Regions from separate parts of the Photobacterium sp. ABD4_091 genome, predicted to be linked through region 1. Evidence: predicted binding sites of a transcription regulator. Region 1 holds the regulator's gene; each other region holds the start of a gene.
What was found. The regulator MetJ, encoded in region 1, represses methionine synthesis genes. The targets are predictions, from matches to a motif close to TTAGACNTNTANANGTCTAA.
Positions count from the first base shown of each region.

Region 2: a site for MetJ is predicted at 5,902-5,921, ahead of ACXAGQ_RS13835 (MetQ/NlpA family ABC transporter substrate-binding protein). Genes of this name have one in related genera too.
Region 3: a site for MetJ is predicted at 5,717-5,736, ahead of metN (methionine ABC transporter ATP-binding protein MetN). Genes of this name have one in related genera too.
Region 4: a site for MetJ is predicted at 4,267-4,286, ahead of metH (methionine synthase). Genes of this name have one in related genera too.

Region 1 covers NZ_JBSWWQ010000001.1:1,394,457-1,402,397, reverse strand. Annotated here, with positions in the region: gene rpmE (50S ribosomal protein L31) at 1-138, shown strand, start outside; gene ACXAGQ_RS06500 (malic enzyme-like NAD(P)-binding protein) at 444-1,694, shown strand; gene metJ (met regulon transcriptional regulator MetJ) at 1,793-2,110, opposite strand; gene ACXAGQ_RS06490 (O-succinylhomoserine (thiol)-lyase) at 2,288-3,454, shown strand; gene ACXAGQ_RS06485 (bifunctional aspartate kinase/homoserine dehydrogenase II) at 3,455-5,872, shown strand; gene metF (methylenetetrahydrofolate reductase) at 6,208-7,098, shown strand; gene ACXAGQ_RS06475 (PadR family transcriptional regulator) at 7,181-7,744, opposite strand.
Region 2 covers NZ_JBSWWQ010000001.1:3,005,762-3,013,702, forward strand. Annotated here, with positions in the region: gene ACXAGQ_RS13815 (solute:sodium symporter family transporter) at 1-1,395, shown strand, start outside; gene ACXAGQ_RS13820 (sulfatase-like hydrolase/transferase) at 1,471-3,087, shown strand; gene ACXAGQ_RS13825 (SDR family oxidoreductase) at 3,190-3,867, shown strand; gene ACXAGQ_RS13830 (ABC transporter ATP-binding protein/permease) at 3,987-5,810, shown strand; gene ACXAGQ_RS13835 (MetQ/NlpA family ABC transporter substrate-binding protein) at 5,985-6,788, shown strand; gene ACXAGQ_RS13840 (putative 2-aminoethylphosphonate ABC transporter substrate-binding protein) at 7,129-7,941, shown strand, end outside.
Region 3 covers NZ_JBSWWQ010000001.1:918,694-926,634, reverse strand. Annotated here, with positions in the region: gene ACXAGQ_RS04125 (proline--tRNA ligase) at 1-1,386, opposite strand, end outside; gene tsaA (tRNA (N6-threonylcarbamoyladenosine(37)-N6)-methyltransferase TrmO) at 1,580-2,284, opposite strand; gene ACXAGQ_RS04115 (type B 50S ribosomal protein L31) at 2,427-2,690, shown strand; gene ykgO (type B 50S ribosomal protein L36) at 2,692-2,835, shown strand; gene ACXAGQ_RS04105 (MetQ/NlpA family lipoprotein) at 2,917-3,732, opposite strand; gene ACXAGQ_RS04100 (methionine ABC transporter permease) at 3,829-4,515, opposite strand; gene metN (methionine ABC transporter ATP-binding protein MetN) at 4,505-5,539, opposite strand; gene gmhB (D-glycero-beta-D-manno-heptose 1,7-bisphosphate 7-phosphatase) at 5,876-6,430, shown strand; gene ACXAGQ_RS04085 (hypothetical protein) at 6,683-7,006, shown strand; gene ACXAGQ_RS04080 (tetratricopeptide repeat protein) at 7,074-7,941, opposite strand, start outside.
Region 4 covers NZ_JBSWWQ010000001.1:1,291,519-1,299,459, forward strand. Annotated here, with positions in the region: gene lysC (lysine-sensitive aspartokinase 3) at 1-455, shown strand, start outside; gene metH (methionine synthase) at 535-4,206, opposite strand; gene ACXAGQ_RS05925 (cation:proton antiporter) at 4,410-5,699, shown strand; gene metA (homoserine O-succinyltransferase MetA) at 5,750-6,691, opposite strand; rRNA gene rrf (5S ribosomal RNA) at 6,936-7,051, opposite strand; tRNA gene ACXAGQ_RS05940 (tRNA-Thr) at 7,060-7,135, opposite strand; rRNA gene rrf (5S ribosomal RNA) at 7,184-7,299, opposite strand; rRNA gene ACXAGQ_RS05950 (23S ribosomal RNA) at 7,383-7,941, opposite strand, start outside.

The DNA of each region.
Region 1 (7,941 bases):
TCTACTATGGGTAAAGACATCAACCTTGATGTATGCGACAAGTGTCACCCTTTCTACACTGGTAAGCAGCGTCAGGTTAGCTCTGGTGGTCGTATCGACAAATTCAACAAGCGTTTCGGTGCGCTTTCTAGCAAGTAATTTGCCAGATGAATTTCGAAAAAGGGGATGCGTAAGCATCCCTTTTTTTATGCCCGCGATAACCTTTCTTTTATTCCAGTGTTCTGCTTGTTTTATTCCCGATCTGTATACCAGAACCTGCCAGAGTGGCGAATCCGTCTTGCTGCTTCCGCTTCGGCCGCGCTATTCCCCATCGATGTTGAACATTCGCTCCGGGAATCATTGGATCGACCAGATGTTCGGTGCTAGGATTTTGTGCTGCCATAGAATATGATCTATGTCCAAATTCCAAAATAAAGTCACCTCCAGTCAGGATTTCGAACACTATGTCTGAAGATTTTCGCCAACAGGCCCTTCACTACCACGCATACCCAGTACCAGGAAAAATTGCTGTCGAGCTCACCAAGCCAGCCAATACCGTAGAAGATCTTGCCCTTGCTTATAGCCCAGGTGTGGCTGAGCCGGTACGTGAAATCGCGCAGAACTCTGAAAATGTCTACAAATACACTGGTAAAGGCAACATGGTTGCGGTTATCACCAACGGTACAGCAATTCTTGGCTTGGGTAACCTTGGCCCGCTGGCGTCAAAGCCTGTAATGGAAGGTAAGGCACTGCTGTTCAAGCGTTTTGCCGGCCTGGACTCGATTGATATCGAAGTTAAGCACCGTACTATCGACGAGTTTGTTGATACGGTAGCGAACATTGCTGATACGTTCGGTGGTATCAATCTGGAAGATATCAAGGCCCCTGACTGTTTCGAAATCGAAAAACGCCTGATTGAACGTTGCCATGTTCCTGTCTTCCACGATGATCAGCACGGTACGGCGATTGTGACTGCTGCGGGTATGCTCAATGCGCTGGAGCTTCAGGGCAAGAACATCAACGAAGCGGTGATTGTTTGTCTGGGTGCGGGTGCTGCGGCTGTAGCGTGTATGGAGCTGCTGATCAAATGTGGTGCCCAGCGCGAGAAAATCTACATGCTTGATCGCAAGGGCGTGATCCACACTCGCCGTGACGATATCAACGAGTACAAGCAGCTGTTTGCTAACAATACTGATAAGCGTACGCTGGAAGATGTGATTGAAGGTGCAGATATCTTTGTTGGTGTATCTGGCCCGGACCTGCTTGCGCCTGAAGCGCTGAAGCTAATGGCTGACAAGCCAGTCGTATTTGCATGTTCTAACCCAGATCCTGAAATCAAGCCTGAGCTGGCCCATGCGGTACGCGATGATTTGATCATGGGTACTGGCCGTTCGGATTACCCGAACCAGGTGAACAATGTTATCTGCTTCCCGTTCATCTTCCGTGGTGCACTTGATGTACGCGCCAGCGAAATCAATGACGAGATGAAGCTGGCCGCCGTTGATGCGATCCGCGCATTGGCCAAAGAGCCGGTACCGGCTGAAGTGGTTGCTGCTGCAGGTGCAGACAAGCTTGAGTTCGGCCCGGAATACATTATTCCTAAGCCAATGGACCCACGCTTGCTCCCTCGCGTTGCCAAAGCCGTTGCCCAGGCGGCAGTTGATTCTGGCGTAGCCCAAATCGAAATGCCGGTTGGCTACATGGAAGCGAAATAATTTTCGTATTGCGCCAAAGCAAATAAAAAAACCAGCCTCAGGGCTGGTTTTTTTGTCATAACACATTGGCATTATGATAGGTAGGCTGCCGTTGGGGCTTACTCGTTGATGTCTTCGTAAGTAATTCCCATCTCTTCCATTAGCGCCTTGGCTTCGGCTGGAAGATCGTCCGGACGGTCTTTGCGGATATCGTCATCGGTAGGGAGCGGCTGGCCGGTATAAGCGTGCAGGAAGGCTTCGCACAGCAGCTCACTATTGGTCGCATGGCGTAAGTTGTTGACCTGACGGCGGGTACGCTCATCGGTCAGGATTTTCAGAACCTTCAATGGAATCGAAACTGTAATTTTTTTTACTTGTTCGTTTTTCTTACCGTGTTCCGCGTAAGGGCTGATGTATTCGCCATTCCACTCTGCCATTTTTTACCTTCTCAGCGATATAAAAGTGATGAAATATAGTATGCCTGAATTTTAGCGGGATTTACTGCCATAAGCAAAGACATATAGACGTCTAGAAGTGTTGACGGCTGGCTTGTTTGTCGCTATGTTGTTGCATAAAAGTTATTCGCCAGGGCTACCCTGACAAGGAAAGTAAATATGAGTGACAAGAAGCTAGCCACCGTCGCTGTCCGCACCGGCATCGAATCCGATACCCAGTACAATGCTGTGGTACCTCCCCTCTATTTAACCTCGACCTACAGCTTTCCGCAATTGGGCGAGGTGCCAGAATTTGATTATTCTCGCTCAGGCAACCCGACCCGCAACACATTGGCTGATGCGTTGGCAGAGCTGGAAGGGGGGGCTGGCGCTGTGGTAACCAGTTGCGGGACGGCGGCAATCAACCTGCTGGCTTCGGCACTGGTCGGCCCGGACGATTTGATTATCGCACCGCATGACTGCTACGGCGGTACCTACCGCTTGTTTAATACCCGGGCCGGCAAGGGTGATTTCAAGGTGCGCTTTGTCGATCAGACCGATCCGGCAGCAGTAGCAGAAGCCCTGGCGCTCAAACCCAAGCTGATTTGGGTCGAAACCCCGTCAAACCCATTGCTGCGCATTGTCGATGTCGCCGAAATTTGCGCGGCAGCCAAGCAGGCTGGGGCGCTGGTAGCGGTAGACAACACTTTCCTGTCTCCGATCCTCCAGCAGCCAATTGCCCTTGGTGCCGATTTCGTTGTCCACTCCACGACTAAATACATCAACGGCCACTCCGATGTGGTGGGTGGCGTCCTGATCTCTAACAATGAACAACACGCAGAGGACATCGCCTGGTGGGCAAACTGTATCGGCGCCACCGGCGCGCCGTTTGATGCCTACATGACGCTGCGCGGGCTGCGTACACTGGCACCGAGAATGCGCATGCATGAGGAAAACAGCCGCCAGATCCTGGCTTACTTGCAGCAGCAGCCGCTAGTGGGGGCTATCTACCACCCGAGCCAGCCGGGGCACCCAGGCCATGACATTGCCCTCAAGCAGCAGAAAGGCTTCGGTGCCATGCTCAGTTTCGAGATTGCCGGCAGCATGGCCCAGCTTGAGGTGTTTGTTAAAACGCTAAACTGTTTCTCATTGGCAGAATCGCTAGGCGGTACGGAAAGCTTGATTTGCCACCCGGCAAGCATGACTCACCGTGCGATGTCTGACGAAGCCCAGGCCGAGGCGGGGCTCAAGCCGTCACTGCTGCGGCTGTCGGTTGGCCTTGAGGATCCCGAGGATTTGATTGCTGATCTGGAGCAGGCTTTCAGCAAAGCGGCGGAGGTAGCGTAAATGAGTTTACCTGTAACACGCCAGCTGCATAAGTTTGGCGGCAGCAGCCTGGCAGATCCTGAGTGCTACCTCAGGGTGGCCGAGATCCTGCGTGAGTATTCCAGCGAGAATGACCTGGTGGTGGTATCGGCGGCAGGCAAAACAACCAACCGTCTGATTGAATGGCTGGAACAGCTGGATAGAGACGGCCGGCAGGCCCATGAAACCCTGCAGTCCCTGCGCAGCTTCCAGCAGTCACTGATTGAATCGCTGCTCAGTGGCGAAGCGGCTGATGCACTGCTGACCCAGCTGCACCTTGAATTGGGTGCCTTGTCCAGCATGGCGGAAAAACCATTGAGCGAGGCCGAGCAGGCCAAGGTGCTAGGTCATGGCGAGCAGTGGTCAGCACGCCTGTTAGCGGCGCTGCTGACCAAGCAGCAGCTGCCTGCAGCCAGCCTCGATTCGCGCAGCTTCCTGCGGGCCGAGCGCGCAGCCCAGCCTGAGGTTGACCGTGCCCAGTCGTGGCCGCTGCTTAAGGAGCAGCTGGCACAGTACAATCACCAACGTGTTGTTATCACCGGTTTCATGGCGCAAAACAGTGAGGGCGAGACGGTGTTGCTCGGCCGCAATGGCTCTGACTATTCAGCGACCGTGATTGGTGCGTTAGCGGGTGTCGATAGGGTAACTATTTGGAGCGATGTGGCCGGTGTTTACAGCGCCGACCCGCGCAAAGTCGCCGATGCCTGCCTGCTGCCGCTGCTTCGCTTGGATGAGGCCAGCGAGCTAGCCCGCTTGGCGGCACCTGTATTGCATAGCCGTACTTTGCAGCCAGTGGCGCAAAGTGCGATTGATCTGACGCTGCGCTGCAGCCACCAGCCGGAGCAGGGCTCGACCCGTGTCGAAAGGGTGCTGGCATCGGGGCGCGGTGCCAAGATCATCACTTCGCTCGACGAGGTGTGCCTGATTGAGCTGTCTGTGCCCCGTGCCCATGATTTCGCGCCAGTTGCCTCGGATATCGAGCGCTTCCTGCAGCGCGCCCAGCTGCAGCCGCTGGCCAGCAGCTTTGAGCCTGACCAGGGACGGGTGCGGCTGGCTTACACCGCCGAGGTTGTGAATAGCGTGTTGGCCCAACTGCAGGACAGCGGCATTGTGGCCGATCTGCGCCTGCGCGAAGGTTTCTCTCTGGTGGCCGCAGTCGGTGCCGGTGTGGTGAACAATGCGGTGCATTGCTACGGGTTCTACCAGCAGCTCAGGGGCCAGGCTCTGGAGTTCATTGCCGAGTCCGATTCGGGGCTGAGCTTGGTGGCGGTATTGCGCCAGGCAGATACCGATAACCTGATCCGCAGCATCCACCAGAGCCTGTTCCAGGCCCAGAAGCAGATTGGTCTGGTGCTTTGTGGCAAGGGCAACATCGGTAGCCGCTGGCTGGAGCTGTTCGAGACCGAAAAGGCGACATTGGAAAAGCGCCATGGCATGAGCTTTACCTTGATTGGGGTGGTTGATAGCCGCCGTCACTGGATTGACTTTGAAGGTATTGATGCAGGCCGTGCCCAGCATAGCTTTAATGACGATTCGGTTGAATACAGTGGTGATGAGTGGCTGTCTGTGCTGGCCCACAGCACCTATGACGATGTGATTGTGCTAGATGTGACGGCCAGCAGTGAGTTGGCTGCGCGCTACCCGCAGATCGCAGAGTCAGGTTTGCACCTGATCTCGGCCAACAAGGTCGCAGGGTCGGCGTCGGGCGAGAGTTACCACCAGGTGATTGATGCGTTTGCCAAGAGCAGCCGCTTCTGGCTTTACAACGCGACCGTTGGGGCTGGCCTGCCGGTTAACCACACGGTGCGTGACCTGCGTGAAAGCGGTGATGAGATCATTGCCCTGTCGGGTATCTTCTCCGGCACGCTATCTTGGCTGTTCCAGCAGTATGATGGCTCGGTGCCATTCTCGCAGCTGGTTGAACTGGCCTGGCAACAGGGCCTGACCGAGCCGGATCCGCGCCATGATCTGGATGGCAGTGATGTGATGCGCAAGCTGGTGATCCTCGCCCGTGAATCTGGCTTGTCTCTTGAACCAGAGCAGGTCAAGGTGGAAACCTTGGTGCCAGACTCACTGGCAGCGCTTGGGGTGGATGACTTCTTCGAGCAATCTGCCGAGCTGGATGAGCTGCTCCATGAGCGCCTGCGCAAGGCGCAAAAAGAGGAGAAAGTATTGCGTTATATTGCAAGGCTGGATCGCCACGGCAAGGCGGTGGTTGGTATCGAGGCACTGCCCCGTGAGCATGCCCTGGCCAACTTGCTGCCGTGTGACAATATTTTTGCTATCGAGAGCCGGTGGTACCGCGATAACCCGCTGGTGATCCGCGGGCCGGGTGCAGGCCGTGATGTAACGGCAGGGGCCCTGCTTTCTGATATCAACCGCTTGGCGGCAATGCTATAAGTCGCATTTTCGGAGTGAGATCTTACGGACTTTATGTAGTGTAAATTACTGCCTTTCTTGTGATGTGCAGTGACTTAAACTGGGTGGTAATTAAATCGCCAGTATTAGCCTCTATGAGAATGCTCTATACCCTAAAAGCTCGCTATTAGCGGGCTTTTTTGTTATTTGCCAATGTTGAAGTTCTTGCAATTTGAAGTTGAAAAATATTCATGATCATCATGTTGACATTAAATTGGTTACAAGACATCCTGTAGACATATAGACGTCTAAACGGTTATTTGAATGACGTCAGTTTTAGGGAGCGGCCGAGAGCCAACAAGAGTAAGGAATGGATTATGGGGTATTCATACGCAAGCCACTTGGATTCACTGAACCAGAATATTGCAGACATTGACGGTAACATCAATGTGTCTTTTGAGTTCTTTCCGCCAAGCAGCGAGCAGATGGAGCAGACGCTGTGGAACTCCATTCACCGCCTGAAAACGCTGCAGCCTAAATTCGTCTCGGTGACCTATGGTGCCAACTCGGGTGAGCGTGACCGTACCCACTCGATTATCAAGGATATCAAAGATCAAACAGGCCTGGTTGCCGCGCCGCACCTGACCTGTATTGATGCGACACGTGACGAACTGCGCACTATTGCCCGTGACTACTGGAACAACGGCATCCGCGATATTGTTGCCCTGCGTGGTGACTTGCCTGAACAAGGTGTGAAGCCGGATATGTATGCGGCGGATCTGGTTGAGCTGCTGCGCTCGGAAGCCGATTTCGATATCTCGGTGGCAGCGTACCCAGAGGTTCACCCGGAAGCCAAGAGTGCCCAGGCTGATCTGATCAATCTCAAGCGCAAGGTCGATGCCGGCGCCAGCCGTGCCATCACCCAGTTCTTCTTCGATGTCGAAAGTTACCTGCGTTTCCGTGACCGTTGCGTTGCTGCCGGTATCGATGTTGAAATCGTGCCGGGGATCCTGCCGGTGTCCAACATGAAGCAAGCCAAGCGATTTGCCGATGCCAACAATGTGAAAATTCCAGGCTGGCTTGAAAAGCAGTATGAAGGGCTGGACGATGATCTGCTGAGCCGCCAGATGGTCGGGGCCAGCAATGCCATCGATATGGTGCGGGTATTGGGCCGAGAGGGAGTGAAGGACTTCCACTTCTACACCCTAAACCGTGCCGAGCTGACCTATGCCATCTGCCACACGCTTGGGGTTCGTGCTAAAGCGTGAGCACGCTTATCAGTATGGGTGTGCCGTACAGTTAAAAGAAAAGCCGCATTCAGCGGCTTTTTTTATGCTCTTTGGTTATGGCTTACAAGGCAACCGGGCTACCAGCAGAATCCATGTCCTTGAGCTCGGCCAATACTTCCTCTGCCCAGTCAATCCATGCCTGGCGGTTATGGATCGCGCGGCGAAGGGTAAGACGGTCAAGGCGGGATTGGCGATCTAGGTTTTTGTGGTCAGCAAAATGGATTTTTTCCATTTCGTTATAGTGATTAATGAGCGTATGAGACTCTTCAATTAGGCCTTCTAGCTGCTGCTGCATGGGCTCGGAGTTGTGCACACCGCAAACTACCAGCTTGGCAGAAAACTCATCGCGGATGGTTGGGTTGCGTGCAGGCTCCTGGAACCACTCAAACAGCGCCTGACGGCCAAGATCGGTAATGGAGTATACTTTACGATCCGGTTTACCCTCTTGCGGTTCAAGTTTACAGGTTACTTGGTTGTTGCCGGCCATCTTGTTCAGCTCGCGATACACTTGCTGGTGGCTGGCTTTCCAGAAATAACCGATGCTGTGGGAGAACTCTTTGGTGATATCGTAACCGGTGGCATCGCGGTTACTCAACACAGTTAAAATAACGTGTGGTAGTGACATCTCTTCTATCCGTTAAAATACTACAAAAAAATAAACTCAATCGGCATGGCCTATGGTGGCCGCAGCGTACCCTTCGCTCATTGGCGTTTTTATAATCGTGCTGTTGCAGTGCCTGATCGAGATCACGTAGCATACACATCAATGGACTAATTTTCGACATCAGAGACTAATATCGAGGAAAACTGGTGCAACCAATT
Region 2 (7,941 bases), 1.6 Mb from region 1:
GTTATTGGGTTCCTGCCTTTTGTGTTGTACGCAGGCGCCATCACTTTAGGGAAACTGTTCGGTGTGGCAGAAATTCTCGGTGTAAGTGGAACGGCTGCTACCTGGTTCATGGTTATCGGGCTTGGCATTGTCGGCGGTATCTATGCGGTATTTGGCGGCCTCAAGGCAGTGGCTGTATCCGATACTGTCAATGGGGTTGGCTTGCTTTTCGGTGGATTTCTCGTACCTGTTCTGGCGCTTTACCAACTGGGCGATAGTAGTGTCGCAGAAGGGTTCAATGTCCTCATAACGGAAGCTCCAGAAAGAATGGCTGCGGCTGGTGTGGGGGAGGGTGCGGCCGTTCCTTGGCATACTTTATTCTCAGGTATTCTGTTAATTAACTTGTTCTATTGGTGTACAAATCAGGCAATCGTGCAGCGCTCATTGGGGGCAAAAAACTTAGCTGAAGGTCAAAAAGGTGTACTGGCTGCAGCGGCAATGAAGGTTGTGGGGGTAGCCATGTTGGTTTTACCTGGGATCATTGCGTGGCATATGCACCAAAAAGGGATGATCACCGTACCTACCCGAGGTTTTACCGAAGCCGGTGAAGCAATTCTGGCGAAGGATATGGCATACCCAACTTTAGTCCGTGAGGTTATGCCGTCATGGTTGACCGGGTTCTTTGGTGCAGTGTTGTTCGGTGCCGTTATGAGCTCTTTCAATAGTGGTGTAAACAGTCTTTCGACGCTTGTTAGTTTGGATATATACAAACAGATCATCAACCCTAAAGCAGATGATTTAAAAGTCGTGAGAATGGGTAAAGTCTTTGGTGCCGTTACTATTGCCATCTGCGTTTGCATCGCGCCATTTATTGCGCAGGCTGATGGGCTGTATACCTTGATGAGAACGATCATGGCGGTGATCAATGTACCGATATTAACCGTGATTTTGGTCGGCATCGTTTCTAAACGTACTCCGGCACTGGCGGCCTATATCGCTTTACCGGTTGGGATGCTGTCCTTCTATACCGCCCACTTTGTACTTAAAGGTGATTTAGGCTTTGTTCAAGTTCATTGGCTACATCTCGTTGGGCTGAATTTCCTATGGATGGTCGGCATTATGATGGTCGTGCGTTACCTCAAACCTATGTCCCAACCTTATGAGCAAGTGTATACCAATCAAGTTGAGGTCAAGCCGTGGAAATATGCCGCTCATGCTAGCTGGGCAATCGTTGGCTTGCTGGCTTTGCTTTACACCGTATTTTCTGAAATTGGCATACTTGGAGAGCAGGGAAGTGCCGGTAAAGTCATTGCTGTGCTATCGCTGGTGGCAGTGCTGTGCTTCGCTCTTCATCGTTTCCTAACCCGCCACACATCGAAGAAATCCACCGCGGTCGGCGTGGCCAGAGAGGTATAGCCTCAGTGTAATTAAGGCAGGGAGTTTTCCTTGCCTAACTTTTTAATGTAATTGCCTGTAATGTGTGAGAAAAAGATGTCGTTATTTAAGGATACTAGCCTCAATCACAAATTCCTTAACCCGAAGTTACGCCAAGGAAGTTATTGTGTCGATTCAACGGGCAGAAAGCCCAATATCATTTTCATTACTGTCGATATGATATCGCCAGATTGTTATTTTGATACAAGGCCGCTTTCCAAAGTGATTAATACGCCAAACATTGACTTGATTGCGGTTGAGGGCACACGGTTTAACCGGACCTATACCACGAGCCCTCTGTGTGGACCTGCCAGGGCCGCGATGTTTACCGGGATGCATCCTCCTTATTTGACAAATGGCGAGCGCGCCCCTTGTGGTTCACAGGTAGATTTGGGTGTCGATGATGTTATTTTCCAGGATTACCTGAAATCTGAAGGCTATGTACTCAAACATGCTGGGAAATGTCATGTCGGGGTCGATAAATTCATTCGTACTTTCGGAGAGAACTTACATGCTTGGGATCGGTGGGGCCCACCAGTTGCCGATGATGATCGTTACCTGGATTACCTCGATGCATTAAACGTGGAACCTCCGCGTTATCGTAGGGAGTTACGGGGATTAAGGGCTGATAAACAAACGCCAGCCAACTCTTTTGGCGGTTGGATAGAGCAAGCCGGTGGTACAGATTTCCCTAAAGAGGCCCATTATTCGACGTTTTTGGCTGATCTGACCATCCGTCAGATAAAAGCCGCGAAGAGGCAGGAGCCAGATAGTCCTTTCTTCGCGCAGTTGGATTTCTTCGACCCACATCAGCCTTACTCCATTCCTAGTGGATTCGAGTCCCGCTATGCTGAGATTAAACGGTCAGTTCGTTTGCCTGCGAGCTATGCCGAACTGCAGGAGAATGACACTCTGCCGGATAACCCAATTTATGCTTTATATCGAAAGTATTGGGGGATGTACGATGAAGAGACCGTCATCGACTATATAGCCGGGCACCTGCTACAGGTCGAGGTTATTGATTATGCGGTTGGTCGCCTAGTTGATTATTTGAAGTCTGAGGGGGTGTGGGATGACTGTGTCGTTGTTTTCTCAGCAGACCATGGTGATATGAATGGTCGGCTGGGAATGGCCGACAAAGGTGTCTATTTTCAGCCTGATATATTTTCGATTCCACTGTATATCAAACCACCTAAGGCTAACTTACCGGTAATTGATAATGTAGAAACGGTATGTTCGGCATTGGATATTGGCCCGACACTGTTGGCATTTGCAGGTATTGAAAAACCAAGCCATATGGAAGGAAGTGATTTGTCGAAAGTAGCAAGAGGTGAAGAAAGGGATCCTTTGGTACAAATCTTCCAGACAGGCATGCATGTTGGGATGAATTTAGGGGCAGCTATCCGACTAGAGCTATCTGGGAAGGAATGGTTCTACGGCTATAATGCCTCAACCGGCTATCAAGAATTGTATGATGTTGACGCTGATATACAGGTTAATCAGTTCTATGAAGAACAAGGGGAGAGCTTGCGGTCAGAGCTTGTCGAACAAATGGCGAAGGTATTGAGTTCGGATGTTCGCTGGCGAGGTTACTGGGCGTCATATCGGTTGCACAATATGGAATACTTACCTGACGATACCGGTGCTGATATGCAAATGCTCAAGCCTGTTTAGGGTTTAGGCTGGTTACAGTTAAATGCTCTCGTATTCTTTTATCTCCACAAATGTGACAGACTGGCAATTAGTTATAACCAAGGATTGTTGAGTAGGAATACAATGAAACGTGTACTAGTAACTGGCGCTACCAGTGGTATAGGGTACGAGTTGGCCAAGACGCTGTGCGAGAAAGGGCACAGTGTCGTTGCGACTGGTCGTAACTTGGCAAAGTTGGAAGAACTCAGTGAGCTAACTGGATGTCAGGTGGTGCAAGCCGATCTAAGTGATTCCCAGCAAGCCCTTGAGCTGGTGGACAAAGCTGTCGAGCTATTGGGTGGGTTGGATATTCTTATCAACAATGCCGGGATGAACTCCCGTAAATGCGGTATTGATGAATTCACATTAGAAGAGTTTGATTACCAGTATGCGGTGAACCTGCGTGCTCCTGCTGTGTTAAGTCGCGAAGCACTGAAAGTGATGAAGCCTTCCAAAAGCGGCCAAATCATCAATGTCCTCAGCACGGTTGCTAAGCGCTCGAATGAAACCATGAGTGTATATACCGCCATGAAGCAGGGGCTGGCAGGTTTTAGCGCTATTTTGATGAAAGAGGCACAGCCTCATGGCATCAAAGTCACCTCTTTGTTCCCTGGTGGTGCCGATACCAATTTCAGAGACGTTGACCGCCCGCAGTACATGCACCCGAAAAGTGTTGCTGACACGATTGCCGTGTTGCTTGAACTGCCTCAAGACGTGGTGATGCATGAAATGGTGTTTAGGCCGCCGGTTGAACTAGAATAATCCAATTGATAGAAGCCCCTGTAGAATTACAGGGGCTTTTTGTTCATACCAGTTATCTGATGCTTAATCTTCGTGCGCATAGTGATAAGCTAGCTATAGGGAAAGCAAAAGGCAGGCCTATGGAAACGTCTAGTCAAACTCAAGCATCGTCAAATCGTGATATTCGCGATGAATCATTGAAACCAAAGGGTCAGCGCAAGAGCCTCAGCATCCTGCTGGAGTTGGTGAAATTTGTGCAGCCTTATCGGGGCAGGGTTTTGGCCGCGCTGGTGGCATTGGTCTTTACCGCCTCGCTCACCTTATCGGTTGGTCACGGGGTGCGGATTCTGATTGATGAGGGCTTTTCCCAGCAGTCAACCACCGAACTGGCCAATGCCATTCAGTTTATCCTTGTCGTCACAGTGCTTATTTCGATTGGGACGTTCTTCCGCTTCTATTTAGTTTCTTCGGTCGGGGAGCGGGTCAGTGCCGATATCCGGCTGGCGGTGTTCAATCACGTCATCACTTTACACCCGAGTTATTTCGAGACCAATGGCAGCGGCGAGATCATGTCGCGCCTCACCACTGACACCACCTTGTTGCAGAGCATAATCGGCTCGTCGTTTTCCATGGCGATGCGCAGTGCCTTAATGTGTGCCGGCGCGATTATCATGCTGTTTGCTACCAATATAAAACTGACGTTAATTGTATTAGCATCGGTGCCGTTTGTGTTGGTTCCGATCTTGATTTACGGCAGGCGGGTAAGGGCGCTGTCGCGTAAAAGCCAAGATTCAATGGCTGATGTGGGCAGCTATGCTGGAGAAGCCATCGAGCATATCAAGACGGTGCAGAGTTATAGCCATGAAAAACAGGAAAGGGCTTCATTTGCAGATGAGGTCGAGAAAGCTTTCGATATTGGCCGCCAAAGGGTTAAGCAACGGGCGATTTTGATTTCTGGCGTGATAGTGATTGTGTTTAGTGCCATCGCCGGGATGCTGTGGGTTGGTGGCAGCGATGTCATCAATGGGGTGATGTCAGCGGGCGATCTCGGGGCGTTTGTCTTCTATGCCATCATGGTGGCTTCTTCGCTGGCAACGATTTCTGAGGTAATGGGGGAATTACAGCGCGCAGCGGGTGCAACAGAAAGGCTGGTTGAATTACTTCATGTCGACAGCCACATTGTTGCGCCTAGTCAAAACACTGCCTCGACCCAATCACTCTCGGCTGAAGTGAAGTTTGATGATGTGACGTTCTGCTACCCATCTAGGCCGGATCAATCCGCAATCAAGCAGTTACAGCTTACAGCCGAAGAAGGTAAGGTGCTCGCGTTAGTTGGGCCATCCGGTGCGGGCAAGACGACTTTGTTCGAGCTTTTACAGCGCTTCTACGATCCGCAATTAGGCAGGGTGATATTGGGCGGAGTTGATATCCGTCAGTTTGAGCCGGGGGAATTACGCCAGCAAATGGCACTGGTTCCTCAGCAACCGGCTTTGTTCAGCCATGATGTGTTCCACAATATCCGTTATGGGAACCCGCAAGCATCCGATGAGCAGGTGATTGAGGCGGCCAAGAAAGCCCATGCCCATGAGTTTATTCAAAACTTGCCGGATGGCTACAACAGCTTCCTAGGCGAGCGCGGGGTCAGGTTGTCTGGCGGGCAACGGCAGCGAATTGCGATTGCCAGGGCAATCTTGAAAGATCCGAAGATCTTGTTGCTCGATGAGGCAACCAGTGCACTGGACAGTGAAAGCGAATACCACGTACAACTTGCCCTTGAAGAGTTGATGCGGGGAAGAACAACCTTGATTATTGCCCACCGCCTTTCAACGATTCAACATGCCGATCACATTGCGGTATTCGATCAGGGGCAGCTGGTGGATATCGGTAATCATAATGCATTGATGCAAAGTAGCGAGCTTTACCAGCGCCTGGTAGAGCTGCAGTTCAAGCATATGAGAGGTTAGAATAGGTATATCTCTATTTGGAATAATAAATTTCATATGGGTATATAAAGGTGTGGATTAAGTGTTTGATTTATTGATAAGGCGCTATATCATGGACGTTCAGACGTCTAAATTAGCTTGTCTGAACTCACGCATCTAAGTAAAAAAGTAGAAATGCTTACTCAAGGAAGAGCCATGAAGAAATATACCAAGCTGAATCGATGGATAATTGCAGTCGTTGCATTGGTAGGTCTGACCGCTTGCGACCAGAAGGAATCGTCAGTGATTAAAATTGGTGCGACGTCAGGGCCGCATGCACAGGTGGTTGAAGCCGTCGCTGTTGAGGCGAAGAAACAAGGCTTGGATATCGAGGTGGTGGAGTTTTCTGATTACATCACGCCGAATGCGGCGCTAGCTGACGGCAGTATCCAGCTGAATAGTTACCAGCATCTGCCGTTTTTGCAGAATTTCAACAAGGGCCACAACAGCGACTTGGTCTCAATTGGTGAGTCGATCCTGATGCGGATGGGCATTTACTCCAACAAATACAGCTCGCTTGACGATTTACCAGCGAATGCCCAAGTTGCCATTCCAAACGACCCAACCAATGGCGGGCGTGGTTTGCTGCTGCTGGAAGAGGCAGGGCTAATTACCCTGAAACCGGATGTTGGCTTTACCGCTTCGCTGCATGACATTGCAGAAAATCCGAAAGGGCTGAAGTTTATAGAGGTTGAGGCAGCGCAATTGCCAAGAAGCTTGGATGATGTTGATGCCGCGGCTATTACGATGAACTACGTGATGTCAGCGGGCCTGAACCCTAAAGAGCAAGGCCTGTTCCTTGAACCAAAAGATGCGCCGCTTGCGGTAATGGTTATTGCTGCGCGTGAGGAAGATAAAACGAATAGCACTTACCAGAAAATCGTAGGCATCTTTCAGTCACAGCCTATCAAGGACTTCATGCAGGATACCTTCAAAGGGACCATTGAGCCTGCGAGTTAACGATATTTCATTTTGCAGAGCTGCTGTTGAGCACAAGATAGAAACCGGAGCCTTTTGGCTCCGTTTTTTTATTTTTTAGAGCTTGTATTCAGATATTAGGTGAAAAATATCGGTAGTCTTGATTTTTATAGTAGTAAGCTTTAGCTGGTTTTGGTGGTCTATACCATTGATAAATCGGCGCATTTCAATTTATGGTCTTTTCCATAAGCTGTGCTTAATCCTAAATTAAGAATTAGTTTATTCCCTTTCATTTCAGATTAATAAAGCCAACTTATCGTAACCGCAACTTTTGAAATACTCCCTTTTGTCATTGATGACACCTAACCGAAGGAACAAACACATGTTGAAGAAAGCTGCCGTTGGTATTCTTGCTGCCCTTGCCTCTAGCGCGGTAATGGCGAAATCTGAAGTAACGGTTTACACCGCATTCGAGTCTGACATGCTGCGTGATTACGAGCGTGCATTCAATGCCCAATACCCAGACACAAAAATTAACTGGGTACGTGATTCAACAGGTGTTGTAACGGCTAAGCTACTGGCAGAAAAAGACAACCCGCAAGCTGATGTGGTTTGGGGCCTAGCAGCAACTAGCCTGATGGTGCTGGACAATGAAAAAATGCTAGAACCTTATGCACCAGAAAACTTGGCTTCTCTGTCTCCGGCTTTCCGTGATACTAACGAAGTACCGCACTGGATCGGCATGAACGCTTGGATTGCAGGTATCTGTTTCAACACTGTTGAAGCTGAGAAGCACGGTCTTGAAATGCCAAAAACATGGCAAGATCTAACCAAGCCTGAATACAAAGGCCACGTAGTTATGCCTAACCCGAACTCATCGGGTACTGGCTTCCTTGATGTATCAGCTTGGCTGCAAACGTTCGGTGAAGATAAAGGCTGGGCGTACATGGATGAGCTGCACCAGAACATCGACCGCTACACGCACTCTGGTTCTGCGCCTTGTCAGCTAGCTGCAACCGGTGAAACGACTATGGGCGTCTCTTTTGCCTTCCGCGGTGCGAACCTTAAGAGCCAAGGCGCACCTATCGAGCTTATCTTCCCTGAAGAAGGTCTAGGCTGGGATATGGAAGCCGCAGCGAAAATCAAAGGTGCGAAAAACGCAGAAGGTGCTAAGCAAATTCTTGATTTCGCAGCG
Region 3 (7,941 bases), 480 kb from region 1:
TTCATCGCTGTTCTGCTCGATAGCAGAAGCAACCACACGGGATACACCGATGCCGTAACAACCCATCTCTAGGATAACGTTCTTACCGTCAGGACCAAGCACGCCACAGTTCATCTTCTCTGAGTAGTTTGTACCCAGCTGGAAGATGTGACCTACTTCGATACCACGCTTAAGCTGGATAGTACCCTGACCACATGGACTTGGGTCACCTTCAACCACGTTACGTAGGTCTTCTACCTGGCCAAGCTCAACATCACGACCCCAGTTGATACCGAAGTAGTGTTTGTCATCAACGTTAGCACCCGCGCCGAAGTCGCTCATTACCGCTACAGAGCGGTCAACGATGAACGGCAGTTTCAGGCCAACAGGGCCTAGTGAACCTGGGCCTGCACCGATAAGGGCGCGGATTTCTTCTTCGGTTGCCATTTCAAGCGGAGAAGCAACGTCTTTAAGGTTTTCTGCTTTAACTTCGTTCAGCTCATGGTCACCACGGATGATCAGGGCAACAAGCTCGGCATCGATTTCTTCAGAAGCCTTAACGAATAGCGTCTTAACGGTTTTCTCGATTGGCAGGTCGAACTGCTCAACCAGCTCAGCGATAGTCTTCGCGTTCGGTGTGTCAACCAGCGTCATCTCTTGAGTTGGCGCAGCCAGCTCAGTTGCAGGCGCTAGAGCTTCTGCTTTTTCGATGTTTGCCGCGTAGTCAGACTCGGTAGAGAAAGCGATCAAGTCTTCGCCGCTCTCAGCCAGTACGTGGAACTCGTGAGAGCCGCTACCACCGATAGCACCGGTATCAGCCAGTACTGGACGGTAGTCAAGACCCATGCGGTCGAATGCCTTGCAGTATGCTTCATGCATCGCATCGTAAGACTTCTGCAGACCTTCTTTGTCGATGTCAAAGCTGTACGCATCCATCATGCAGAATTCACGTGCACGCATCACACCGAAGCGAGGACGGCGCTCATCACGGAATTTAGTCTGGATTTGGTACAGGTTTAGCGGCAGCTGCTTGTAAGAGCTCACTTCGTTGCGCACAAGGCTAGTGATCACTTCTTCAGCTGTCGGGCTAAGTACAAACGGACGCTCATGACGGTCAGTAAAGCGAAGCAGTTCAGCACCCATCTTTTCAGATCGGCCTGTCTCTTCCCATAGTTCGAACGGCTGAACCACGGGCATCAAAGTCTCAACAGCACCTGCATTGTTGATTTCTTCGCGAACAATGTTCTCGACCTTACGTAAAACACGCAGACCTGTAGGCAGCCAGGTGTAAAGACCTGAAGCCAGCTTACGGATCATACCTGCACGAAGCATTAGCTGATGGCTAACAACTTCTGCGTCATTTGGAGTCTCCTTCAGAGTAGAAAGAAGATAGTTACTGGTACGCATTGATGGTATCCGTTTGTTTAGATGAAAATAAGAGTTGTGGGGGACAGGCCCCAGCCACCGATAGCGGCGGTAACCGCATATACTACCAGCCAATTGCCCGTTAGCCAAAGGGATTGGATAGCTGCAGCGGGTAAATTGCCCTTAAATCGATAGCCCTGGGTTAGTTGACTATTCTTTGGCGCATATTTGGCGATTACCTGGAGAGCGGCTTATCCAATGCCATCACGGTCACCACATCGTTGGTAACGGTGAATTTAACATTGTAGTCGAACAGGTGGACGGCATATTCCTTGCTGTCTTCCTTGCCTTTTTTGTAGGCCGGGCGCGGATCTTGCGCCAACACTTCTGCAATGACAGCTCGTTGGCGTGCGAGTTGTTTTCCTTTGAACTGGCTCTCGGCCTTGTCGCTAAATTCCACCGGCAAGGTGGCCGGTTCGCCATCGGCAAAGCCACCATGAGCATGAGGTAGGCTATCGGAGTAGGGGATGTAGGGTTTGATATCGACGATTGGGGTACCGTCGACCAAATCCACACCGCCGAGTTCGATGATGACATCGCTGCCTTGCTGGCGCACACCCAGCAATTCGACGGCAGACATGCCAATGCCATTGGGGCGGAAGGTTGCCCGACTGGCAAAGACCCCAATGCGTTCGTTGCCGCCAAGGCGTGGCGGGCGTACAGTTGGCCGCCAGCCAGCTTCCAAATTTTGGTCAAACAAAAACAGCAGCCACAAGTGGCTGAACTGTTCTAACCCTCGAACGGCTTCAAGGGCATTGGCCTCGCCTTGCAGGATGATTTCAGAGCGTGCACTGGGAACCAATCCCGGCTGGCGCGGGACGGCAAACTTTTCTTTGTAAGGGGAGCGGACAATGCCGATAGGTTCTATTTGGTAGTGCATCTTGCTTGCTTAGCTCTACAGCTGGCTAGTTTATTTGACGCTGAAAATACCATAAAAAAACAAATAGCGCTTGTTGATAACAGTTATCAAGTGCCATGTTATAACATATCTTTTGTATTGATTGCTCTCTAAGGACAAGAAAATGAAAGCAGGTATTCATCCCGAGTATCGGGACGTTGTGTTCCACGACACCAGTGTTGATAAGTATTTCGTGGTTGGTTCTACACTGAAAACCGATAAAACTATCACCTGGGAAGATGGCAAGGAGTATCCGTATTTTACGCTGGATGTGTCGTCTGAATCCCACCCGTTCTATACCGGCAAGCAGCGTGTGATCAGCTCAGAAGGCCGTATGGCTAACTTCAACCGCCGCTTTGGTCAGTTTGGTGGAAAGAAAGGACAATAAGATGCAGGTGTTGAGTTCGCTGAAAAGTGCCAAAAACCGGCAGCGTGATTGCCAGGTAGTGAGACGCCGCGGCCGGATTTATGTTATCTGCAAGTCTAACCCGCGTCTCAAAGCGGTGCAGGGCAGGGTAAAAAAGAAGAAGTGATAGGAAAGCCTAGAAACAAACAAGCCCCTCGATTGAGGGGCTTGTTTGTTTTAGGGGGAAATGGTTATTTGAGGAGGAATATTACCAACCCTTAACAACACCACCTTGGAAGATTTCTTTAGCTGCTTCGTAAACCACTTCAGACTGGTATGCCTTGATGAAGGTCTGTACGTTTTCTGCGTCAACGTTGTCTTCACGGGCAACAATCAGGTTCACGTATGGAGATTCTTTGTCTTCAACAAACACACCGTCACGCTCTGGCGTCAGGTTGATGCTGCTCGCGTAAGTTGTATTGATGATGGCTAGCTGAACATCGTCTAGGGAGCGAGGTAGCTGTGCAGCTTCTAGCTCAACAATTTTCAGGTTCTGAGGGTTTTCAACAATGTCCAGTACGGTTGCGGTTAGCCCTGCACCTTCTTTCAGCTTAAGAAGACCCTGCTGCTCAAGCAGTAGAAGAGAGCGACCAAGGTTGGTTGGATCGTTTGGTACTGCGATCTGGTCGCCGTCTTTTAGCTCATCGATAGATTCGATTTTGCTTGAGTAGCCTGCAATCGGGTAAACAAAGGTGTTACCGGCAACAGCAAACTTGTAGCCACGGTCGGTGATTTGCTGGTCAAGGTATGGCTTGTGCTGGAAGGCATTGGCATCGATAGAACCTTCTTCTAGTGCGGCATTCGGTGAAACGTAATCGGTAAAGGTGATGAGCTCAACATCTAGGCCGTATTTCTCCTTGGCTTCTTTCGCTGCAACTTCAGCTACTTGTTCTTCAGCGCCAGCCATAACCCCAATTTTAACTTTGCTGTTATCAACCACTGCGTCTTTTTCGCCACAACCGGTCAGTACCAATGCTGATGCCAGGCCGGCGACGGCGAATAGGTTCTTCAAATTAAAAGCCATGTTACTTCTCCTTAAAACTGGGGTTTTCCGTAATACTAGATGGAATATGGTTATTCTGTGTTTGTTGTCGATGTTGTTCGTTATCAGTGCTGCGCCTTACCTGTGGTCGAAGCGCTTGACCAGGTGGTCGCCGGCAGACTGGATCAGCTGAACCAGGATAACCAGCATCACTACGGTAATGAGCATGACGGTGCCGTCAAAACGCTGGTAGCCGTAGCGGATACCGACGTCACCGAGGCCGCCGCCGCCGACAGTACCGGCCATCGCCGAGTAGCTCACCAAGGTCACCAGGGTAATGGTTACCGCATTGATGATGCCAGGCAGTGCTTCAGGCAGCAGTACTTTGCTGATGATCTGGCGTGGGGTTGCGCCCATCGCCTGTGCCGCTTCCACCAAACCGGTTGGCACTTCCAGCAGTGCCCCTTCAACCAAACGGGCAATGAATGGGATTGCGCCGACAGTCAATGGCACGATAGCTGCCGCAGTACCGATCGAGCTGCCTACTACGAAGCGGGTGAACGGGATAATTGCTACCAGCAGGATAATAAATGGGATCGAGCGGCCGATGTTGGTCACGATACCCAACACTTTGTTGAGCGCCGGGTTGGCCAGCAGGCCATTCTCTTTGGTCAGGTGCAGGGCAACGCCGACCGGGATACCGATCAAAAAGCCAATAAGGCCAGAGGCAAAGACCATGACCAGGGTTTGGCCGAGAGCGTCGATCAGCAGATCAACCAAACGTTCGTTCTGGGTCCACCAGGTGGTAATTGAATCAAGCAACATAGCCCAATACCTCTACATTTACTTTGTGATCGCGAAGGAAGTTAATGGCTTGTTCTGCCGCTTGTTCGGTACCGAAGAACTCGGCCAGCATCAGGCCGAACTTGACGCCACCGGCATAATCCATGTCTGAGCTCAGGATACTGATATCAATGTTGAACTCGCGGGCCACCTGGGAAATCAGCGGGGCATCGACCGACGCGCCGGTAAATTCCAGGCGGATCAGCGGGTAGCTGTTGTCGATGCGGGTTTCAACCATCCGGGCACGGTAGTCTTCCGGAATGGAGAGATCCAAGGTTGAGCGGATAAACTCGCGCGCCAGTTCGGTTTTCGGGTGGGCGAAGATATCGCCGACCGGACCTTTCTCGACCAGCTCGCCGTCGCCGATAATCGCCACTTCGGAGCAGATGCTTTTTACGACATCCATTTCGTGGGTGATCAGCAAAATAGTCAGGTTGAGCTTGCGGTTGATTTCTTTGAGCAGTGTCAGGATCGACTGGGTCGTCGCTGGGTCAAGGGCGCTGGTGGCTTCGTCACACAGCAGCACTTTTGGGTCAGACGCCAGGGCACGGGCAATCGCCACACGCTGTTTCTGGCCACCACTTAGGTTGGATGGGTAGGACTCGCTCTTGTCAGCCAGGCCAACCAGATCCAGCAGTTCGTCGACCTTGGCCTTGGTAGCGGCCTTGCTAATACCTGCCAGCTCAAGGGGCAGGGCAACGTTGTCGAAAACGCTACGGGATGACAGCAGGTTGAAGTGCTGGAAGATCATGCCGATCTTGCGGCGGGCCTGGGTCAGTTCTTTGTTTGAGAGTTGCGTCAGGTCGATACCATCAACGATGACGTGACCGCTGGTTGGGCGCTCGAGCAGGTTAACACAGCGGATCAGGGTACTTTTACCGGCACCGGAAGAACCAATCACCCCGAAGATGGTGCCTTGCTCAATGGTCAGGTTGATCTCACGCAGAGCGTGGATTTCCTTGGCCCCTTGATAGAAGACTTTATTGACTCTGTTTATTTCTATCATCGTTTTTCCCAAATCCTATACCGTGTTGATGACGGGCACGCCCATCAATGGCTGAGACCGGTATATTGTTATGTTGTGTATTGCATTTGCATTATTTTATTGATGCATGAAGCCTGTCTGCCAATTGCATCTATGGCTTTGATGCTATGGGCTAACATAAATGAAGTCAATAGATATTTTTACGTCTAGATGTCTAAATGGCTTTATAGCCATAATCCCAGTGTGAGTATTATAGGTTGCTCTTCTTTAATAGGGGTGAGAGAAACAGGTGAATCCCATTGCTAGCCGTGCCATAATTTGGGGCATAACGAATACAGCGAGACAGAGGGCTGACGCTTGGCCAAACCAGCAGTTTTTATTGACCGTGATGGCGTGATTAACATTGATCACGGCTATGTCCACACTACCGATGACTTCGAATATGTCGAGGGTGTGTTTGAAGCCTGTAAGAAACTTAAGGCGATGGGGTACATGTTGGTATTGGTGACCAACCAGTCTGGCATTGCCCGTGGTATGTTCACCGAAGACGAGTTCCTGACCCTGACTGAGTGGATGGACTGGAATTTTGTCGACAACGGTGTTGAGTTCGATGGTATCTACTACTGCCCGCACCACCCAACAGAAGGCAAGGGTGACTACCTGCAGGATTGCAACTGCCGCAAGCCAAAGCCTGGGATGTTCATTTCTGCCCGTGACTTCCTGAAAATTGATATGGCCGGCTCGGTAATGATCGGTGACAAGGCCGATGATATCAAAGCCGCTGGTGCTGCTGAGGTGGGGACTAAAATCCTGGTCCGTACCGGCAAAGCGATTACTGAAGAAGGTGAGCAGCTGGCTGATGCCGTACTCGGCAGCGTAGCAGATGTGCCGGGCTGGTTAGCCGCACAGTAATATAATAGACATAGCTGCAAAACGGCGCGATAGCCGGTGGCTGTGCCAGAGGAAGGTCGCTAAAGCGGCCTTTTTTTTGCCTTAAATTCCTGTCTTCGATGTTGGTTAAATTGACCATTTTGCGAACTATTTTGCCACCCCTCCGGATTGAATAGCCTTTTGATTATTCTAAGTTAATGAATAAAAGGATTTTACAAGTGGCATGCATACTGCAATACATCAACCACAGATGACAAAAAATGGATGAAGACAATGGTTCATAGTATTGCGAAGTGGGTTGTAGCGGGTAGTTTGTTGGTGGGTTCAGGTTACGGAGTTGCTGATACGCTTGATACGGCGGCTTGGCAGGAAGAAACCAAACTGTTAATGGCTCAGCAGAAACAACAGGTAATGGCGGAGATGCAGTTGGATCACCAAGAGCAGCTCAAGCACTCGCTGGCCAAGGGGCAGCAAGCTGTGCTGGCGGACCTGGCCGAGCGTCAGTTCTACCAGCCGTTGTCGTCACCGGGCGACAACCCCCTGCAGGTTGCCTCGAAGGGCAGCGATAAAAAAAGGGAAGCCATTGCCAAGCAGTAGCTTCCCTAAACAGTGCGACTGACTCACACCAATTACAGGTAAAGTGGTTCAGCTCTAGGCTGCGGTGCTAGCCCTGATCTTGCAAGAAGGTAACCCAGGGGCCAGCAGTACCTCTCATGTCCTCCGACTGGGCGGCGACCTTCATTGCCTTGAGTGCACTGCCAAGCTGGTTGAGCTCGAAGTGTGCCATACCACGCAGGTAGGCGAGCTCAGCCTTGTCCACGGTATCTGCATTGGGTGCCGACTCGAGGGCAAACTCGGTAGCCTGCTGGTATTGCTGTGCCTGGAGCATCAAGCGGGCAATTTTCAGCTGGGTACTGGCGGTTGGTGCTTGCTCGTAGACGCCACGGTATGCCGTAATGGCCTGGTCGAGCTCTTTGGCCTGCTGCCAGAAGCTTGCCAGTTTCTCCAAATGCTTGACGCTAGCGCTTACATTGCCGTTTTCGATTTCCTGCTCAAGGGTTTTGGCTGCCCGGTAAGGGATCCCGCGATAGGCTTGGAAATTGGCAAGCCGCAAGAACTCTTTCTCCTCGTCAAACAACCCTAGCTTATAGGCACTCTCCAGTGCTGCCAGCGAGTTGCGCTCCTGGTTCCTTTCCATGTAGATGCCTGATAACTGCATCCAGTACTGCTTTTTCTGCGGGTACTTAGTGGTCAGGATCTTCAGGACGCCGGCGACACTCTTGAGCTGTTTCAGCTCATAGTGCGAAGCCATCAGCAGCAAATACCACGACTCGCTTGGATCCTTACTCATGGCTATCGCCTGCTTGACCGGCGGGATAGCACTCTTGTAGTCCTCCATTTGGACATAGCCGCTGGCCAGGGTGATATAAGCATGGGCCGTCGGTTTTTCCTCGGTAGTCTTGGCGATGTCAAACCATTGCTTCATGGTCTGGACCGACTCCTGGTATTTTTCCTCGGCCAAGTAAAGCTGG
Region 4 (7,941 bases), 100 kb from region 1:
AATTCAGGGCCTTGGCACTGCGCTGCAACCAGACCATGGTTACCCTGACCAGCCTGAATATGTTCCACGCTTACGGCTTCCTGTCAGAAGTATTCCGTATTCTGGCCGAGCATAAAATTTCGGTTGATTTGATCACTACCTCGGAAGTTAGCGTGTCACTGACCCTGGATCAAACCGATACCGGTGGTGGTGCCCCTAGCCTGCCAGCCACGGCAATGGAACAACTCAGCAAGCTGTGTCGCGTGGAAGTCGAGCAAGACCTCTGCCTAGTTGCCTTGATCGGCAACGAGCTTGGTGATGCCCCAGGCGCGGCAACCCAGGTATTCAGTCGCCTGGATGACTACAGCCCGCGCATGATCTGCTTCGGCGCCAGCACCCACAACCTGTGCTTCCTAGTGAAAACAGAAGAGTCACGCGAAGTGATCAAGGTTCTGCACCACGGTCTGTTCGAGTAAGCTGATACAGATAAGTTTCTGATTCTCAGAAAAGAAAAAGGCGCTCAATGAGCGCCTTTTTTATTGTTGAGAAAACCTATTAGCCATTAAGGTTCGGCCCCAGCCATTTCTCGGCTTCGACCAAATCCCAGCCCTTGCGATCAGCATAGCTGTCACGCTGATCATCCTGGATCTGGGCGATCGCAAAGTAGCGCGAGTCCGGGTGGGAGAAGTACCAACCGGAGACCGATGCCCCCGGCCACATGGCATAGCTGGTTGTCAGTGACATACCGATGGTTTCTTCGACCTGCAACAGCTCCCACAGCGACCCTTTTTCGGTATGCTCAGGACACGCTGGGTAACCCGGTGCCGGGCGGATCCCCTGGTATTTCTCGCGGATCAGATCATCGTTGGACAAATCTTCATCCGGCGAGTAACCCCAGATATCCTTGCGGACCTGCTCATGAAGATACTCGGCAAATGCCTCGGCCAAACGGTCGGCCACTGCCTGGATCATAATTGCGTTGTAATCATCGCCTGCTGCTTTGTAGGCATCTGCCAACTCGCGCTCACCAATACCACCGGTTACTGCAAAGGCACCAATCCAATCGGCCTTGCCGCTTTCTTTCGGTGCAATGTAGTCCGACAGGCAGTAGTTGAAGCCTTTCGGTTTCTCGGTTTGCTGGCGCAGGTTGTGCAATACCTTGGCAACTTCAGTACGCGATTCATCGGTGTACACCTCGATATCATCACCGACGCTATTGGCCGGGAACATGGCACACATACCACGAGCCTTGAGCAAACCTTCCTGCTCAACCCTATCAAGCAAGTCGTTAGCATCTTTGAACAAGCGGCGCGCTTCCTCGCCGACCTCTTCATGATCAAGGATGGCTGGGTATTTGCCCATCAGCGACCAGGTCATAAAGAAAGGCGTCCAGTCGATATACTGGCGTAGGGTGGCAACATCAAAGTCATCAAACACCTGCACACCAGATTTCAGCGGTGCCGGCGGGGTATAGTTATCCCAGTCAATCGCCACCTTGTTTGCACGTGCGATATCCAAGGTAACCGGCTTAGTCTTAGGGCGCTTGCGGCTATGCTGGTCACGAACCCTGACATAGTCAGCATCCAGTTTTTCAACAAAGGCAGGGCGCAACTCGTCAGACAGCAGCGAGGTACACACACCCACCGCACGGGAGGCGTTGTTCACATACACCACAGGATGGCTGTAGTTCTGCTCAATCTTCACCGCGGTGTGAGCCTTGGAGGTTGTAGCACCACCAATTAGCAGTGGCAGATCAAAACCCTGGCGCTCCATCTCCTTCGCCACATGCACCATCTCATCCAGAGAAGGTGTGATCAGGCCAGACAGGCCAATGATATCGACATTCTCTTCCTTGGCGACTTTGAGGATCTTCTCGCAAGGTACCATTACACCGAGATCGATGATTTCGTAGTTATTACACTGCAAGACTACGCCAACAATGTTCTTGCCGATATCATGAACATCGCCTTTTACTGTTGCCAGTAAGATCTTACCGTTTGTCGCACCCGCTTGTTTCGCAGCATTAATATAAGGCTCTAGGTGGGCAACCGCCTGTTTCATTACCCGGGCTGATTTCACCACCTGCGGCAGGAACATCTTACCTTCACCGAACAGGTCACCGACCACGTTCATGCCGTCCATCAACGGCCCCTCGATCACCTCGAGCGGTTTGGACGCATTGAGACGGGCTTCTTCGGTATCTTCGACGATAAACTCGGTGATCCCCTTGACCAATGCATGCTCAAGGCGCTTTTCAACCGGCCAGGTACGCCACTCAAGTGCTGAGGCATCGTCTTCCTTGCCAACACCTTTATTGGCATACTCAGCAGCGATATCCAACAGGCGCTCGGTCGAATCGTCACGGCGGTTCAGGATCACATCCTCAACCGCTTCACGCAGCTTCTCCGGGACATTGTCATAAATTTCAAGCTGGCCGGCGTTCACAATACCCATATCCATACCGTTCTTGAAACAGTGGTACAGGAACACGGCATGGATAGCTTCACGGACATAGTTATTGCCACGGAACGAGAAAGAGACGTTCGAGACACCACCGGAGATCATCGCATGCGGCAAGTCACGTTTGATATCGCCGACGGCATCAATAAAATCGACGGCATAGTTGTTATGCTCTTCAATACCTGTCGCAACGGCAAAGATATTCGGGTCGAAAATGATATCTTCCGGCGGGAAGCCGACTTCATCAACCAAGATTCGGTAGGCATTGGTACAAATCTCCAGCTTGCGCTCTCGGGTATCCGCCTGCCCTACTTCATCGAAGGCCATGACGATAACAGCGGCGCCGTAGCGGCGGATCAGCTTGGCCTGCTCAACGAACTTCTCTTTGCCTTCTTTGAGCGAGATAGAGTTAACAATCCCCTTGCCCTGAATACACTTCAGGCCAGCTTCGATAACCTCCCACTTGGAGGAATCGACCATAATAGGCACTTTGGAGATTTCAGGCTCAGACGCACACAGATTGAGGAATCGAACCATGCATGCTTCAGCATCCAGCATCCCTTCATCCATGTTGATATCGATGATCTGGGCGCCATTTTCGACCTGCTGACGGGCAACTTCCAATGCCTCGTCATACAACTCTTCTTTGATCAGACGCTTAAAGCGGGCTGAGCCCGTCACGTTGGTACGCTCACCCACATTGACGAACAGGGTATCCTTTTCAATCGTCAACGGCTCTAGGCCGGACAAACGGCAGGACACAGGGAGATCAGGCAAGGCTCGAGGGGCAACCTCAGCTACTGCTTCAGCCATCTGTCGGATATGTTCTGGCGTGGTACCGCAACAGCCACCGACCAAGTTAAGGAAGCCGCTTTCGGCCCATTCCTTAATATGCTCTGCCATCTCTTCAGGTGACAAATCATATTCACCAAAGGCATTTGGCAAACCTGCGTTAGGGTGGGTAGATACCGCACATTCGGAAATACGGGAAAGCTCCTCGACATACGGGCGTAGTTCATCAGGGCCCAACGCACAGTTAAGGCCAAAGGAAATAGGCCTTACATGACGAAGTGCATTGTAAAAGGCTTCGGTAGTCTGGCCCGATAGCGTACGGCCGGAAGCATCGGTAATCGTACCGGAGATCATTACTGGTAGCGAACGGCCAAGTTCTTCAAACACGGTATCTACCGCGAAGGCACAGGCTTTGGCATTGAGGGTATCGAAAATAGTTTCGATAAGGATGATGTCCGAGCCACCCTCAATCAAAGCACGTGTCGATTCGGAATACGCCTCGACTAGTTGGTCAAAGGTAACATTACGGAAGCCGGGATCATTCACATCTGGCGAAATCGAACAGGTACGGTTGGTCGGGCCCAATACACCAGCCACAAAACGTGGTTTATCCGGTGTCTTTGCCGTCCACTCATCAGCCGCTTGACGGGCAAGCTTGGCCGCTTCGAGGTTGATTTCGGCACTCAACGCTTCCATCTCATAATCGGCCATCGCGATCGTGGTTGCGTTGAAGGTGTTGGTTTCCAGGATATCAGCACCAGCCTCGAGGTATGAGGCATGAATATCCTTGATCAGTTGCGGTTGTGTCAGTACCAGTAAGTCGTTATTGCCCTTAAGATCCATGTGCCAGTCGGCAAAACGCTCACCACGGTAATCTTGCTCTTCCAGCTTATAATCCTGGATCATGGTGCCCATGCCACCATCAATGATCAGGATCTGCTCTGCCAAGCGCTTATTTAGTAAATCCTTGCCCATCAACACCGCTTTACTTCCTTATCTATTGTTACAGCTAATTCACATCCTACCATAGCAAAAATGGAAATCTAGACGTCTAAAGGGCTTTTCGTTGATTAATTTTTAACTCATTGTAAGAAATTAAAGATAGCTATCGGGCAGCGATAGATTTATATTTTGACACAATTTTCAGCTTTACTTTCAAACACCATCGAGGTCACTGGATGTCAGTTTACAGCACCCTCTGTTTCCTGGCGGCAGCAGCAATGCTTATCGCCTTTGTAAACAGTAAAATAGGAAAAATGCAGACCACTATCGCCATCACTGCTGGGGCGTTGGTGCTATCTCTGGGCATCATTGTTGCCGGCCATAATGGCTGGTTCCACTTAGAAGACATTGCAGCAAGCCAACTTGGCGAGATCAACTTCGAGAACTTCTTGCTCAAGGGTATTCTGGGCTTCTTGTTGTTCGCGGGCGGCCTGGGGATCAAACTGCCTCACCTAGAAGATCAAAAGTGGGAAATCACCACCCTGGCCCTTGCCGCCACGTTATTTTCGACCTTCTTCATCGGGTTTTCCCTATGGGGGATTTGCCAGGCGCTCGGTATCCAGCTTGATTTGATCTATTGTTTGATTTTCGGCTCGCTGATTTCACCGACTGACCCGATTGCCGTACTCGCCATTGTAAAAAAACTCGATGCGCCAAAGCGTATCTCTACCCAGATTGAGGGCGAATCTTTATTCAATGACGGCTTTGGCCTTGTCATTTTCGTTACCCTATTTACCATCGCTTTTGGTAACGAAGCCCCTACCGTTCTTGGTGTCGGCCAGCTGTTCCTGCAGGAGGCCATAGGCGGTATCGCCTACGGCTTCGCACTGGGCCTGATATTCCATTACCTGATCAGCTCCACCAATGACCACTCAATGGAGCTACTGCTAACTTTAGGTATCCCGACCGCTGGCTACGTGTTTGCCGATGTCATCCATGTTTCTGGCCCATTGGCGATGGTGGTGTCAGGTATCATGATCGGCAACTGGACCCGCTACATTGGTTTTTCCAAGGAAAGTGAAGATCACCTCGACCATTTCTGGGAATTGGTCGATGAGTTCCTCAACGGCGTGCTGTTCCTGTTGATTGGTATGAGCATGCTGCAATTTAGCTTCCACCAAGAAGACTGGGTGCTGATGGTCATTGCCGTACCGCTAGTGCTATTCAGCCGCTACCTCAGTATCAAACTGTCCTATATCGGCTTCAACCGCTACCGCGACTACAACCCGATGTCAGTCAAGATCCTGACCTGGGGTGGCTTGCGCGGCGGCCTTGCCCTTGCGATGGCCATGGCAGTACCGGCAGGGGTTATGGTGATCCCTGACAAGAACATTGATGTGCGGGAAATTATGCTGGTGATGACCTACTCAGTGGTCGTGTTCTCTATATTGATTCAGGGTTCGACGATTACCCCGCTGATCCACAAAGCCAAATTGTGGGAAGCCGAAAATAGCCCAAGTAAATAGCTACGATAAAAAAGACCTGCTCCGGCAGGTCTTTTTTATTCGACAACAAACTATTCATCAGTGGTGAAGTTGGCTTCCGAGAAGTGATCCAAATCGTAAGGGGTTTGCTGGTAAACACAGTAGTTAAGCCAATTCGCAAACAAGAGGTGGCCATGGCTGCGCCAACTGGCAATCGGCGGCTTCTGCGGGTTATCGTCCGGATAGTAATTCACCGGTATACTCGGCTCCATTCCTTCTCCTGCATCCCTAGTATATTCGTTATGCAGGGTATCGACATCATACTCAGGGTGACCAGTAACAAAGACATTACGCTTGTCCTTTGTTGCAGCTAAGTACACCCCAGCTTGCTCAGACGTCGCAAGAATGTCCAGATCCGTATGCTCAGCTAGGTATTCCGGCGAGAAATCGGCATAGCGCGAATGTGGTGCTAAGAAAGAATCATCAAACCCACGCAAGATAGGGTTATGACAATCATGGGTACGGTGCCAATACACCCCTGACAGCTTCTCTTTGCGGGTACGTTTAGGCAAATCGTACAGCAACTTTAATCCTGCCTGTGCAGCCCAACAGACAAACAGCGTCGAGGTCACATGCTCTTTGGCCCAGTTCATGATGGTTTGGATTTCTTCCCAATACAGCACATCTTCAAACTGCACCAAGCCTAGCGGGGCACCTGTGACAATCAAGCCATCGAAGTTACGGTCTTTCACCATTTCGAACTGGCGGTAGAAGGTATCAAGGTGTTCGGTCGGGGTATTCTTGGTCGGCCGATTATCGATACGGAGCAGTTCAACATCAACCTGCAGTGGGCTATTAGAAAGCAGACGCAAGAACTGGGTTTCCGTTTCGATCTTCTTCGGCATCAAGTTTAGCAGCAGCACCTTCAAAGGACGGATTTCCTGACTCGATGCACGGGCTTCCGACATCACGAAGATATTCTCTCCCCGTAGGATATCGGTTGCAGGTAATTTGTCAGGGATCTTAATCGGCATGGGTGCTTCTCCTTAAACGTTTTTCCGTCTGCTCTTTCTCACCAGAGATGTTTAGACGTCCAGATTTCTAAATAAAACTATAAGAGATCACACCAAGGTGCAAGCAAAACAAGATTAAAAGAATAGATGATGTGGCACGTAAAGGTGAGAAATGCTCATGAAGTAAGGTAGGTATGGAAGAGGTACGATTTATTTATCGTCAGAAATGAAAAAACCCAGCCGTTAGGCTGGGTTTTGAAGAAGTGTTCAGCAATGACCTACTCTCACATGGGGAGGCCCCACACTACCATCGGCGCTACAACGTTTCACTTCTGAGTTCGGCATGGGATCAGGTGGTACCGCTGTGCTATTGTCGCTGAACAAAATCGTGGTGCTAGTACCCAGATTTGAACTGGGGACCTCACCCTTACCAAGGGTGCGCTCTACCAACTGAGCTATACCAGCACGCAATTCTGCGTCGAAACCCGCGTTTGCGAATTTCCGAAATTGGAAGCCTGGCGATGTCCTACTCTCACATGGGGAGGCCCCACACTACCATCGGCGCTATTACGTTTCACTACTGAGTTCGGCATGGGATCAGGTGGGTCCATAATGCTATGGTCGCCAAGCAAAATTCTTACAATCTAAAAAGCTGATGTTCTCGACACTCATCCAAGTGTTCGTGGAGTCCGTAAAACCCCTTGGGTGTTGTATGGTTAAGCCTCACGGGCAATTAGTACAGGTTAGCTCAACGCCTCACAACGCTTACACACCCTGCCTATCTACGTCGTAGTCTCCAACAACCCTTCAGGAACCTTATAGGTTCAGGGATGACTCATCTCGAGGCTCGCTTCCCGCTTAGATGCTTTCAGCGGTTATCGATTCCGAACTTAGCTACCGGGCAATGCGTCTGGCGACACAACCCGAACACCAGAGGTTCGTCCACTCCGGTCCTCTCGTACTAGGAGCAGCCCCTCTCAATCATCCAACGCCCACGGCAGATAGGGACCGAACTGTCTCACGACGTTCTAAACCCAGCTCGCGTACCACTTTAAATGGCGAACAGCCATACCCTTGGGACCGACTTCAGCCCCAGGATGTGATGAGCCGACATCGAGGTGCCAAACACCGCCGTCGATATGAACTCTTGGGCGGTATCAGCCTGTTATCCCCGGAGTACCTTTTATCCGTTGAGCGATGGCCCTTCCATACAGAACCACCGGATCACTATGACCTGCTTTCGCACCTGCTCGACTTGTCAGTCTCGCAGT